2 regions of the Rahnella contaminans genome follow, and region 2 is predicted to be linked to the other one. Evidence: predicted binding sites of a transcription regulator. Region 2 holds the regulator's gene; the other holds the start of a gene.
What was found. The regulator sigma-54, encoded in region 2, starts transcription at its own class of promoters, with help from an activator protein. The targets are predictions, from matches to a motif close to GTTGGCACANNTTTCGCTNT.
Positions count from the first base shown of each region.

Region 1: a site for sigma-54 is predicted at 2,309-2,328, ahead of GW579_RS00660 (branched-chain amino acid ABC transporter substrate-binding protein). Genes of this name have one in related genera too.

Region 1 is NZ_JAADJS010000001.1:140,288-146,614, reverse strand. Features, by position in the region: gene livM (high-affinity branched-chain amino acid ABC transporter permease LivM) at 1-47, opposite strand, end outside; gene GW579_RS00665 (ABC transporter permease subunit) at 58-972, opposite strand; gene GW579_RS00660 (branched-chain amino acid ABC transporter substrate-binding protein) at 1,052-2,176, opposite strand; gene GW579_RS00655 (YgdI/YgdR family lipoprotein) at 2,610-2,825, shown strand; gene GW579_RS00650 (sugar-binding transcriptional regulator) at 2,828-3,772, opposite strand; gene dalD (D-arabinitol 4-dehydrogenase) at 3,980-5,377, shown strand; gene xylB (xylulokinase) at 5,388-6,327, shown strand, end outside.
Region 2 is NZ_JAADJS010000005.1:150,332-156,658, reverse strand. Features, by position in the region: gene GW579_RS19945 (calcium/sodium antiporter) at 1-242, shown strand, start outside; gene kdsD (arabinose-5-phosphate isomerase KdsD) at 262-1,248, shown strand; gene kdsC (3-deoxy-manno-octulosonate-8-phosphatase KdsC) at 1,265-1,831, shown strand; gene lptC (LPS export ABC transporter periplasmic protein LptC) at 1,828-2,397, shown strand; gene lptA (lipopolysaccharide ABC transporter substrate-binding protein LptA) at 2,375-2,932, shown strand; gene lptB (LPS export ABC transporter ATP-binding protein) at 2,939-3,664, shown strand; gene rpoN (RNA polymerase factor sigma-54) at 3,764-5,197, shown strand; gene hpf (ribosome hibernation promoting factor) at 5,221-5,508, shown strand; gene ptsN (PTS IIA-like nitrogen regulatory protein PtsN) at 5,618-6,088, shown strand; gene rapZ (RNase adapter RapZ) at 6,156-6,327, shown strand, end outside.

The sequences.
Region 1 (6,327 bases), on a different contig from region 2:
CAGCGTTTAAGCGAAAATCCGCTGCTCACAGCAGTTTGTGTCGTCATTTTATTTCCCTCACACTTTCGTCACGACCGGACGGCCCAGCAGACCCTGAGGGCGGAAAATGAGGATCACCACCAGCAATCCAAACGAAAAGACATCTTTGTAATCCGAGTTCACCATGCCTGAGAACTGCGCTTCGGCGATCCCCAGAATCAGGCCGCCCAGCATCGCCCCCGGCAACGAACCAATGCCGCCTAATACCGCCGCCGTGAACGCTTTAATACCAATGATAAATCCGGCGTAAAAATCGAAAGTGCCGTAATTCATGGTAACCAGCACACCCGCCAGCCCGGCCATCGCCGCCCCAATCATAAAAACCAGCGAGATAATACGGTCAGTGTTGATGCCGAGAATTGAAGCCATTTTTCTGTCCTGCTGCACCGCACGACACATGCGACCGAGCTTGGTATTACTGATAATCCACGACAGCACCAGCATTCCGAGAAGCGAGGCCACCAGAATGAACAGCTTGGTGTAGGTCATCTGGACAAAGCTTTCGCCGATATGAAAGCGGATGGCACCGTCCAGCATGGTCGGGATCCCCTGCTGTCGCGGCCCCTGACTGATTTGTGCGTAGTTCTGCAAAATCAGCGACATACCGATGGCCGAAATCAGCGGCGCAAGGCGTGTGGAGTTTCGCAGCGGTTTATACGCAATGCGCTCAATCGCCCAGCCATAGACGCCGGTGACCACGATGGTGAACACCAGCGTGCCGAGGATCAGCAGCGGAAAGGAGTGCAACCCGAAGAAGGAAAGCAACGCCAGCGCGATGGCGCAGAGGTAGGCGGAAATCATATACACTTCGCCGTGGGCAAAGTTGATCATGCCGATAATGCCGTAAACCATGGTGTAGCCGATGGCGATGAGACCGTAAACCGCACCGAGCGTGATGCCATTAAACAGTTGTTGCAGGAAGAAAGAATCCATAAATACGCTGTCTCTTTTTGTGACCGCGCCTGGCTAAGGCGCGGTCTGACACGGGTTCAAAATGGCAAGTCAAACAGCTTTATTCTTTCACTTCCTGATATTTGCCTTTGTCATCCCATTTATATACGACGTAATCAGAGACTTTCAGGTCGCCTTTACTGTCCCAGGATTTTTTACCCATGACGGTATCGACGCTGTTGGCTTTCAGCCAGGCGCTGGCTTTGGCGGAATCGCTGCCGCCAGTGGCTTTGAATGCGGCAGCAATGGCCTGAACGGACGCATAGGAATAGAGGGTATAACCTTCCGGTTCAAATTTGCCGGCGCGGAATTTATCGATAACGGCTTTGCCGTCAGGGATCAGACGCGGGTCTTTACCGAAGGTCATCAGAATACCGTTGGTGTATTGCGGGCCGCCGGCTGCGGTCACCATTTCTTCGTTAACGATACAGTCGCCGGAGAAGAAGGTCGCCTGAACGCCCTGCTCACGCATCTGGCGGACTAACGGACCGGCTTCCGGATGGCAGCCGCCGAAGAACACCACATCTGGTTTCTGCGCACTGATTTTTGTCACCAGCGCGTTGAAGTCTTTTTCTCCGCGCGACAGGCCTTCATACATCACCTCTTTCACGCCACGTTTGTTGAGCGCCGCTTTGGTGGCGTCCGCCAGACCCTGACCGTAGGTATCTTTATCGTGGATGATGACCACTTTTTTGGCTTTCAGTTTATCGATGATGTAATCGCTCGCCACTAATCCTTGCTGGTCGTCACGGCCACACATGCGGAACATGTCACTCATGCCGCGTTCGGTGATTTGCGGGTTGGTGGAGCCCGGCGTGATGGCGATAATTCCGGCGTCGTTATACACCTCGGAGGCAGGCATGGTGGAGGAAGAACAGAAATGTCCGACCACGGCCTGCACTTTATCCTGATCGACTAAACGGTTAGCCACCGCCACCGCCTGTTTCGGTTCGCAGGCGTCATCGCCCTGGACCAGTTTAATTTTCTCGCCATTAATCCCGCCTGCGGCATTAATGTCTTCGGCAGCCTGCATGGCCCCGTGCCAGTACTGATCACCGTAAGTCGCATTCGGCCCGGTAAACGGACCCGCAACGCCAATCAAAATATCCGCACGCGCGGAGAAAGCGGTAACCAGACAACCGGCCAGCAACAAAGAGAGCGGACTTTTCATAAATTTCATCGACATCGTCATGATCCTTAGCACTGTGTTTGAGTAGAAACCTGAACTAAAAAGAAAATTCTGAAGCTTGATTTTGAAATTCACGGCTGACGCCAAAAGACGAAAGGTTTCCCGAGGTTTAATCAAAGGTAAGAAACATAAGCAAAATATCTGCCAGTGTTTCCAATGCTCTGAGAATGTGTCGGGTTCTGTGAGTATAGATAGCGCTCAGCCCGCGTTACGGGCAACTGACAGAAACGACGACGGGATCACACCGCACTGAGCTGGTGCTAAAAAGCGACGAAAATGAGGATAGCAAAACGGCGTGCACCAAAATGAGCCGTGATAAATCAGTCACTCCGTTCACACAATTACGCCTGGTGACATTTTTATCCTTTGCTTCTTGCGGCAGGTTGTTTTGTAATGCGGGCAGATGATTGCAACGGGAAACTACTGAACAATGAAGAAATTATCCTGCCTGATGGCTGTGGTTCTGGCGCTGACATTGACGGGTTGCGCCGGCGATTACGTGATCAATACCAAAGCCGGCGATCAGCTTTTCGCCCATGGCGAACCGGATCGCGACCGCGATACCGGTATGACCAGCTATACCGACATGAACGGCGATTATCATCTGATGAACACCAATGATATCGCGGGGATTGTGAAGAAGTAGGGTTAAACCAGCAACGCCTGCGCGCAGGACTCATCGGTGACAAGCCCGTTGATCCAGCGGCCTTCGAGGGCGGCGCGGATAGCAATCTGCTTATCTGCGCCACCGGCCAGCGCGATCACCGGTTGATCATCATGCGGATGCGGTCCGACGCTGGTGAGGCGCGAATTCAGCACACTGTCGATGCGCTGTCCGTCATGCCCCATAAAGTGCCCGAGCACTTCTCCCACGGCCCCGCTTTTCGCGAGTTTTTCCACTTCTTCCAGACTGATAAATCCGTCCTTGTGCAGCGGACACCCCGGTTCAATGGTGCCGATACCGATAAACGTCACGTTGGCCTGACTGGCCTTTTCACTGACCGTGCGGTAGATACGATGATTGCACCACATCGCGCGATCGTCTTCGCCGTCGGCAAACAGGGGTGCAGGCAGGATGAAATAGCGTCCCTGTGTTTTTTGCGCCATCAGCAGCGGCACGTCGTAACGGGTACAGGAGCCGTCCGACGCAATCGCGCCAATCAGCGAAACGCTGCTGTGCTGCGGTCTTTCTATATCCACCAGTTCGTCTATGGCCGCTTTCAGCGTTCTCCCGGAACCCACGCCGATAATCATCGGTTCATCGCTGCGGATAAACTGCGTCATTACTTGCGCTCCCGCCACCGCAATGGCGTGGCTGATGCCCGACGGCGTCATACCCTGCCCCGGCACCACCTGGCAAATATCCAGCCCGAAACGCTTTTGTAATTGCGCCGCCAGTTCCATACAGCGCCCCACGGAATGGGAAATGTGAACGCTGACCAGCCCGTTATCGATCGCGCTGGCTACCAGCCGCTGGGCGACCTGCCGCGAAACGCCTAAGGCTTCGGCGATTTCATGTTGGGTTTGCCCGGCGACGTAATACATCCACGCCGCCCGTGCAGCCAGATCCATTTTCTTGTCGTTCTTACTCATGCGCGCATTCCAGCCGGTGTTTTCAGTGGCGAGATTTTATCGTTTTTCGCCTCTTCCCGTGATCGCTAAATACATCGATCCACGAAATGTGTGAGCTAAAGCCCATTTAACGGGCAAATATTCCATTAGATTAACCGCAATCGAGCAAAAGCCCACCAAAAGGGCTTAAGCTCACATCAAATCAATAATCACTTTGTGGAGAATCTGATGAAAAATGCTCACCAACCGCAATCGTCTGTCTGGCTGCATATCGGCAGCGGCTCTTTCCACCGGGCCCATCAGGCATGGTATCTGCACCGCTTACTGGCGAAGGGAGATAACAGCTGGTCAATCGCACTGGGTAACATTCGCGAAGATGGCGTTCCGCTTCTGAACGCGTTGCAGGCGCAGGGCGGTAAATACGTGCTGGAAACTGTCACTCCGCAGGGTGAGCGTGAATATGAAACCATCACTTCCATTCAGAAAATCATTGCGTGGGATAACGAACTGGCCGCGCTGGTGGCTCAGGGGGCAGATCCGCACACCAGAGTGATTTCCTTTACCGTGACCGAAGGCGGTTATTACCTTGATAACCAGTTCAATCTCGACCAGCAAAATGCTGATATACAGGCTGATTTGCAGGGCGGATGCCGCACGATTTATGGTGCCATCGGCCATATTCTGGCGCGTCGGATTGCGCTTAAGGGTGGCGATATCACCCTGCTGAACTGCGATAATCTTCGCCATAACGGCGAACGTTTCCGTCACGGTCTGCTGCAATTTCTGGCCCTGCGCCAGCAACACGACATCAGCGACTGGGTAAAAAATCACACCCGCAGCCCGAACACGATGGTGGATCGCATTACCCCGCGTCCGTCACCGGACGTCGCCGTGCGTGTGGCTCAGGCAACCGGATTTGAAGACCGGGTGCCGGTTATGGGCGAGGCTTTCATTCAGTGGGTAATCGAGGATGATTTCATCGCGGGTCGCCCGCACCTGGAAGAGGCTGGCGTAGAAATGGTGGAGTCCGTTCTGCCGTATGAAGAAGCAAAAATCCGCATTCTCAATGCCAGCCACAGCTGCATCGCCTGGGCGGGGACGCTGACCGGTCAGCGCTTTATCGATGAAAGCACGCGTACTCCCTCCATTTGCCAGATGGCGTATGACTACGTCACGGAAGACGTGATCCCCTCCCTGACGCCAAGTCCGTTAGATCTGGCGCGCTACCGCGATGTCGTGCTCGAGCGTTTCAGTAATCCACACATTCAGGACACAAATCAGCGTGTTGCCGCCGATGGTTTCTCTAAAATTCCGGGATTCATAACCCCGACCTTGCAGGAATGTTATCAGCGCGGTCAGACGCCACGGGCCACTGCCATGCTGCCTGCGCTGTTCTTCGTTTTCATGCAGCAATGGCATCTCGGTCTTCTGCCTTACGAATATCAGGACGGTATTCTCGACGCTCCGGCGGTACATGCCCTGTTCAGCAGCGCTGATCCGGTGGCGCAATTTGCCGCCGATGAAAAGCTGTTTGCCGGACTGGCGGGCGATAAGGCCTTTACCGAACTGATGCGCCAGTCCGTTGAGCGCGTCCGTCACTGGCTGAATGACGCAAAACGCGTCTGAGGAGCACTCTATGTATCTCGGACTGGATTTAGGGACGTCGGAAATCAAAGCGGTCGTAATTGACGATCAGGGCCGGTTACTGGCCAGTGCCGGTGAGCCGCTCGAAGTCAGCCGCCCGCATCCGCATCATGCAGAACAGGATCCGCAAGAGTGGTGGCAGGCCACGCAGCGGGTGATTTCGAGCCTGCGCAGTAAGTTGCCGCAACGATGGTCAGAGGTCAGCGCCATCGGTTTATCCGGGCAAATGCACGGCGCGGTTCTTCTCAGCCGCGAAGGCCGGGTATTGCGTCCTGCCATTTTATGGAATGACACACGCAGCGCAGCGGAATGCGCACAACTCACGCAAAGCGCACCGCAACTTCATCAGGTTGCAGGAAATCTGGCTATGCCTGGTTTTACTGCCCCGAAACTCTTGTGGGTGGCGCGACATGAACCGGAGATTTTTGAACAAACGGCGACCGTCCTGCTGCCTAAAGATTATCTGCGCTGGATGATGAGCGGCGAGAAAGTCTCTGATATGTCAGACGCGGCGGGCACCCTGTGGCTCGACGTGGCGAAACGTGACTGGTCGGATAATCTGCTCGCCGCCTGCGGCCTGACGCGTGATCACATGCCGCGTCTGGCGGAAGGCAGCGATGTCAGCGCCACGTTGAAAAATGACATTGCCCGCGCCTGGGGCCTGCGCGACGACGTGGTGATCGCCGGAGGCGGCGGGGATAATGCTGCCAGCGCCGTCGGTATCGGCGCGGTCGATCCCGGCGATGCTTTTATTTCTCTCGGCACGTCCGGCGTACTTTTTGCGGTTAATGACCGCTTCCGTCCTAACCCGCAATCGGCAGTGCATGCATTCTGCCACGCCCTGCCGGACCGCTGGCACCAGATGAGCGTGATGCTCACCGCGGCCAGTGCGCTGCGCTGGTATTGCAATCTGGTGGGCAGTAACGAAACCA
Region 2 (6,327 bases):
GCGCCAATATTTTTAACACCTGCCTGGTGCTGGGATTACCCGCACTGGTGGCACCGGGTTCGTTCAACCCGGATGCGTTTCACCGCGACTACTGGGTGATGCTGGCGGTCAGCGTGGTGCTTTCCGGTTTGTGCCTGATGCGCAAACACCGGATCGGGCATCTGGCCGGAGCATTATTGCTGTGCGGATTTATCGCCTATATGGCGGTGCTGTTCCTGTTACCGGACAGCATCGCCTTCTGAACTCTGTCAGGAATTGACTATGGCTAACTTTACCTTCGCCTCCGACTTTGATTTCCAGGCCGTCGGGCGTGATGTGCTGAAAACAGAACGTGAAGGACTTGAGCAGTTAGATCAATACATTAACGGTGATTTTACCCGTGCGTGCGAAAAAATCTTCGGTTGCACCGGAAAAGTCGTCGTGATGGGTATGGGCAAATCGGGTCATATTGGCCGCAAGATGGCCGCCACATTTGCCAGTACCGGGACTCCGGCATTTTTTGTCCACCCGGGTGAAGCCAGTCACGGCGATCTGGGCATGGTATCAAAGCAGGACATCGTTATCCTGATTTCCAACTCCGGCGAAGCGCATGAAATTCTGGGGCTGATCCCGGTGCTGAAACGGCTGAGCATTACGCTTATCTGCATGACGTCCAATCCGGAAAGCACGATGGGCAAAGCCGCCGATGTGCATCTTTGCGTCCGTGTGCCGAAAGAAGCGTGCCCGCTGGGTCTGGCACCGACCAGCAGCACCACGGCGGTATTGGTTATGGGCGATGCGCTGGCAGTGGCCCTGCTTGAAGCCCGCGGATTCACCCCTGAAGATTTCGCCCTGTCTCACCCCGGCGGAGCACTGGGTCGCAAGCTCTTGTTGCGCGTCAGCGATATCATGCACACCGGCGATGAAATCCCGCACGTCAGCCGTGATGCGTCTTTGCGCGATGCCCTTCTGGAAATCACTCGCAAAAATCTGGGCATGACGGTCATCTGCAACGATTTGATGAAAATCGAAGGGATCTTTACCGATGGTGATTTACGCCGCATCTTTGATATGGGCGTGAACATTAATAATGCGGCGATTGCCGAGGTGATGACGACCGGCGGGATCCGTGTTCGCCCTTCGCTTCTGGCGGTTGACGCACTGAATCTGATGCAGGAAAAACACATTACCTGCGTAATGGTTGCTGATGGTGACCAGTTGTTAGGTGTGTTACATATGCACGATATGCTGCGCGCTGGCGTAGTCTAATTGAGGAATAGCCCGAATGAGTAATAGCGCAGCCCTGGTGGAGACCTGCTACGGTCCGGTCAGCGCCCACGTGCTGGAACGCGCCAAAGCCGTTCGCCTGCTGATTTGCGATGTGGACGGCGTCATGTCCGACGGCCTGATCTACATGGGAAATCAGGGCGAAGAGCTAAAAAGTTTTAACGTTCGCGACGGTTACGGTATCCGTTGCCTGCTGACATCTGACATTGAGGTCGCGATTATTACAGGCCGCAATGCAAAATTACTGGAAGATCGCGCTAAAACCCTCGGTATCCGCCACTTGTATCAGGGGCAATCGGATAAGCTTTTGGCCTTCCGCGAACTGTTAGATACACTGTCCCTGCGGGCCGAAGAAGTGGCTTATATCGGGGATGATCTGATTGACTGGCCGGTCATGGCCGAAGTCGGTCTTTCCGTGGCGGTTCAGGATGCACATCCGATCCTGTTGCCGAAGGCCGATTACGTTACCCGCATCGCTGGCGGGCGTGGCGCCGTACGCGAATTGTGTGATTTGATTCTGCTGGCGCAGGGTAAGCTGGAGGACGCCAAAGGGCTGTCGATATGAGTAAAACAAAACTTTGGATTATCCTTGTTCTGACGGCCATCGTTCTGGTTCTGGTGGGCTGGTCATTGTCTGATAGCAGCGATGACGCACCGCAGGCCGTTAACGATCAGGATCCCACTTACCAGACATCCCACACGGTCACGATGGTCTATGACCCAACGGGTAGCCTGACCTATAAACTGGTTTCGGACCAGGTAAAATACTACGCCGCCGATCAGGTGACATGGTTTACCAACCCGGTCGCGACCATGTTTGACAAGAATAAAACACCAACCTGGGTGCTGCGTTCTGATAAAGCCAAGTTGACTCAGGATAAGATGCTTTATCTTTACGGGCATGTGCAGGCTGATAGCCTGACGCCTGAGACATCACAGCTTCAAAGAATCAAAACGGATAATGCCCGGGTTAACCTGACGACACAGGACGTTGCCTCAGACGATGAAGTAACGCTTTATGGCACAGGTTTTACATCTAACGGCATGAAAATGCGCGGTAATCTGCGTGATAAGACAGCACAGCTGATCGAAAAGGTAACGACCTCTTATGAAATTCAAAGCAAAAAATAAAATCCGTGATCTCCTGATCGTCAGCTCGTTGTTAGCCGTGAGCATTCCGGCCTTCGCCTTAAAAGATGACACAACGAAACCGATCACCATTGATTCCGCCAATCAGGCGCTGGATGTGAACACCAACACGGCCACCTTCACCGGTAACGTCGTAGTCAATCAGGGCACTATTCAGGTGAAAGCCGATAAAGTTGTCGTGATCCGTCCTCAGGGCGTATCCGGCAAAGAAGTGGTGGAAGGTTACGGCAATCCGGTGACGTTTTACCAGATGCAGGACAACGGCAAGCCGGTAAAAGGCCATGCGCAGAAAGTCCGCTATGAAGTGGAAAACGATCTCGTGACCCTGACCGGTAACGCATACCTCGAACAGCTCGACAGCAACGTGAAAGGCGACCGTATTACCTATCTGGTGCAGAAACAGCAAATGGAAGCCTTCAGTGATAAAGGCAACCGCGTGACGACCGTTCTGGTTCCTTCGCAGCTGCAACAAAAAACGCCTGCCGCGGGCGGCCAGCCGACCAAAAAGAGTAACTGATATTTTATGGCAAAATTAATCGCAGAGAATCTGGCAAAAGCCTACAAAGGCCGCAAGGTTGTAGAAGATGTCAGCCTGATGGTGAACTCCGGCGAAATCGTCGGATTGCTGGGGCCAAACGGTGCGGGAAAAACCACCACCTTCTACATGGTCGTCGGGATTGTGCAACGTGATGCGGGCCGTATCATCGTTGACGATGAGGACATCAGCCTTTTGCCATTGCATACCCGCGCCCGTCGCGGCATTGGCTATCTTCCGCAGGAAGCCTCCATCTTCCGTCGTCTCAGCGTGTTTGATAACCTGATGGCCGTACTGCAGATCCGCGATGATCTGAACAAAGAACAGCGTAACGATCGCGCTAATGAACTGATGGAAGAGTTCCATATTTCTCATTTGCGCGATAACCTCGGTCAGTCCTTGTCCGGTGGTGAACGTCGCCGTGTTGAGATTGCCCGCGCACTGGCAGCGAATCCCAAGTTTATCCTGCTGGATGAACCTTTCGCCGGCGTTGACCCGATTTCCGTCATCGACATCAAAAAAATCATTGAGCATTTGCGTGACAGCGGCCTCGGCGTACTGATCACTGACCACAACGTTCGCGAAACTCTCGACGTTTGTGAGCGTGCCTATATCGTCAGTCAGGGGAAATTGATCGCCCACGGCACGCCAGCCGACATTCTTGCTGATGAACAGGTTAAACGCGTTTATCTTGGTGAAGAATTCCGTCTGTGATCTGTGCCGCCGGAACCGTGCCCGTTTCGACGTAAAGTCTGACGGGAGGTCTCTGACAGAAGTTACTCAGTTTGTAATCAACGGAAATAAAACCAAGATATGAAGCAAGGTTTGCAACTCAGACTCAGCCAACAACTGGCAATGACTCCTCAGTTACAACAGGCCATCCGCCTGTTGCAACTGTCCACGCTTGAGCTCCAACAGGAGATCCAACTCGCGCTGGAGAGCAACCCTCTGCTGGAACAAACCGACCTTCATGATGAAATCGATTCGGTAGAAGCCACCGACAACGAAGCGTTAGATACCCGCGAAGCGCTCGAGCAGAAAGACATGCCCGAAGAGTTGCCGCTGGACGCCACCTGGGACGAGATTTATACCGCGGGCACGCCTTCCGGCACCGGCAACGATTACAGTGACGACGAGCTGCCAATTTATCAGGGTGAAACCACGCAGACGCTTCAGGATTACCTGATGTGGCAGGTGGAACTGACGCCGTTTTCCGACACCGATGCCGCGATTGCCACGTCCATTGTCGACGCGGTAGACGATACCGGTTATCTGACCGTTTCCCTTGACGACATCCTCGAAAGTATCGGTGACGACAACGTCAGCATGGACGAAGTGGAAGCCGTTTTAAAACGTGTGCAGCGTTTTGATCCGGTTGGTGTGGCGGCGCGTGACCTGCGTGATTGCCTGCTGATCCAGCTTTCACAGTACGCCACAGATACGCCTTTCATCGCCGAAGCGCGCCTGATTATCAGCGAACATCTGGATTTGCTGGCGAACCATGATTTCCGCGCACTTATGCGTTCAACCCGGCTAAAAGAAGATACACTGAAAGGAGCGATGCTTCTGATTCAGTCTCTTGATCCGCGTCCGGGACAATCGATCAACACCGGTGAATCCGAGTACGTGATCCCCGATGTGCTGGTGCGAAAAGTGTCAGGTGTCTGGACGGTAGAACTGAATTCCGACAGCATTCCGCGTCTTAAGATTAACCAGCAGTACGCCGCGATGGGCAATTCCGCGCGCAGCGATAGCGACGGGCAATTTATCCGCAGTAACCTGCAGGAAGCCAAGTGGTTAATCAAAAGCCTGGAAAGCCGTAATGACACGCTTTTGAAAGTCACGCGCTGTATCGTTGAGCAGCAGCAGGCGTTCTTTGAACTGGGTGAAGAATTTATGAAGCCTATGGTGCTGGCCGATATCGCCAGCGCCGTAGAAATGCACGAATCGACGATTTCACGCGTGACGACGCAGAAGTTTCTGCACAGCCCGCGTGGAATTTTCGAACTGAAGTATTTCTTTTCCAGCCATGTCAGTACAGACAGCGGCGGCGAGGCATCGTCAACCGCGATCCGGGCGCTGGTGAAGAAATTAATCGCAGCGGAGAATCCTGTAAAACCGCTCAGTGACAGTAAGTTAGCCACCCTCCTTTCCGATCAGGGAATTATGGTGGCACGACGAACCGTCGCCAAATACCGAGAGTCTTTGTCCATCCCGCCCTCAAACCAACGTAAACAGTTAGTTTGACCTCAACAGAGAAGGAAGACATTATGCAGCTCAACATTACCGGACATCACATTGAGATCACGGATCCCCTGAGAGAATTCATCACGTCGAAACTGGCCAAGCTTGAGCAGTATTTCGACCGGATAAATCAGGTGTATGTGGTGTTGAGCGTTGAAAAGGTGCAGAAAGTAGCGGAAGCCACTTTGCATGTGAACGGAGGCGAGTTGCATGCCACCTCGGAGCATCAGGATATGTACGCGGCAATTGACGGCCTGGTTGATAAACTGGCCCGTCAGCTGAACAAGCACAAAGACAAACTGAAACAGCACTGACATTCATGTAGCCAACCCTGTGCTACAAACCTTCGGGCATCGGCTTGTGACCTTCGGGAAACGAGCCGATATAGCTTTAAGGGTGAAACAGCGCCAAAGTGAAGATGACATGATTAACGATACTGCAATGCAATTAACATCGGTGCTTAATGCCGAATGCACCAAAAGCGGCGTTCATTGCGCCAGCAAAAAACGCGCACTGGAAATCATCAGTGAGCTGGCGGCCAAACAGCTAAATTTATCACCGCAGGTGATTTTTGACGCCATTTTGACCCGTGAACGCATGGGCAGCACCGGGATCGGTGCCGGGATCGCTATTCCGCACGGAAAGCTGGAAGAAGACACTTTACGTGCCGTCGGGGTGTTCATTCAGCTTGAACAGCCGATCGCTTTTGACGCTATCGATAATCAGCCTGTGGATTTGCTTTTTGCCTTGCTGGTTCCGGCAGATCAATGTAAAACCCATTTACATACCTTGTCTTTAGTCGCCAAAAAGCTGGCGGATAAAGGGGTGTGTCGTCGTCTGCGCGGAGCGCAAAGTGACGAAGAACTGTTCCAGATAATGACTGAAAACGAATAAATTACTGATTCCCGGTTGCGCGCCGGGAAAATGAATTCTGAACACTGAATGCCAGGGGAGTGACACCATGGTGCTGATGATTGTCAGCGGCCGTTCCGGTTCCGGGAAGTCGGTTGCCCTAAGGGCATTGGAAGACATGGGTTTTTACTGTGTGGATAACCTGCCGGTGGTGTTGTTGCCGCAGCTCGCCCAGACACTTGTTGAACGCAATACGTCTGCGGCCGTCAGCATTGACGTTC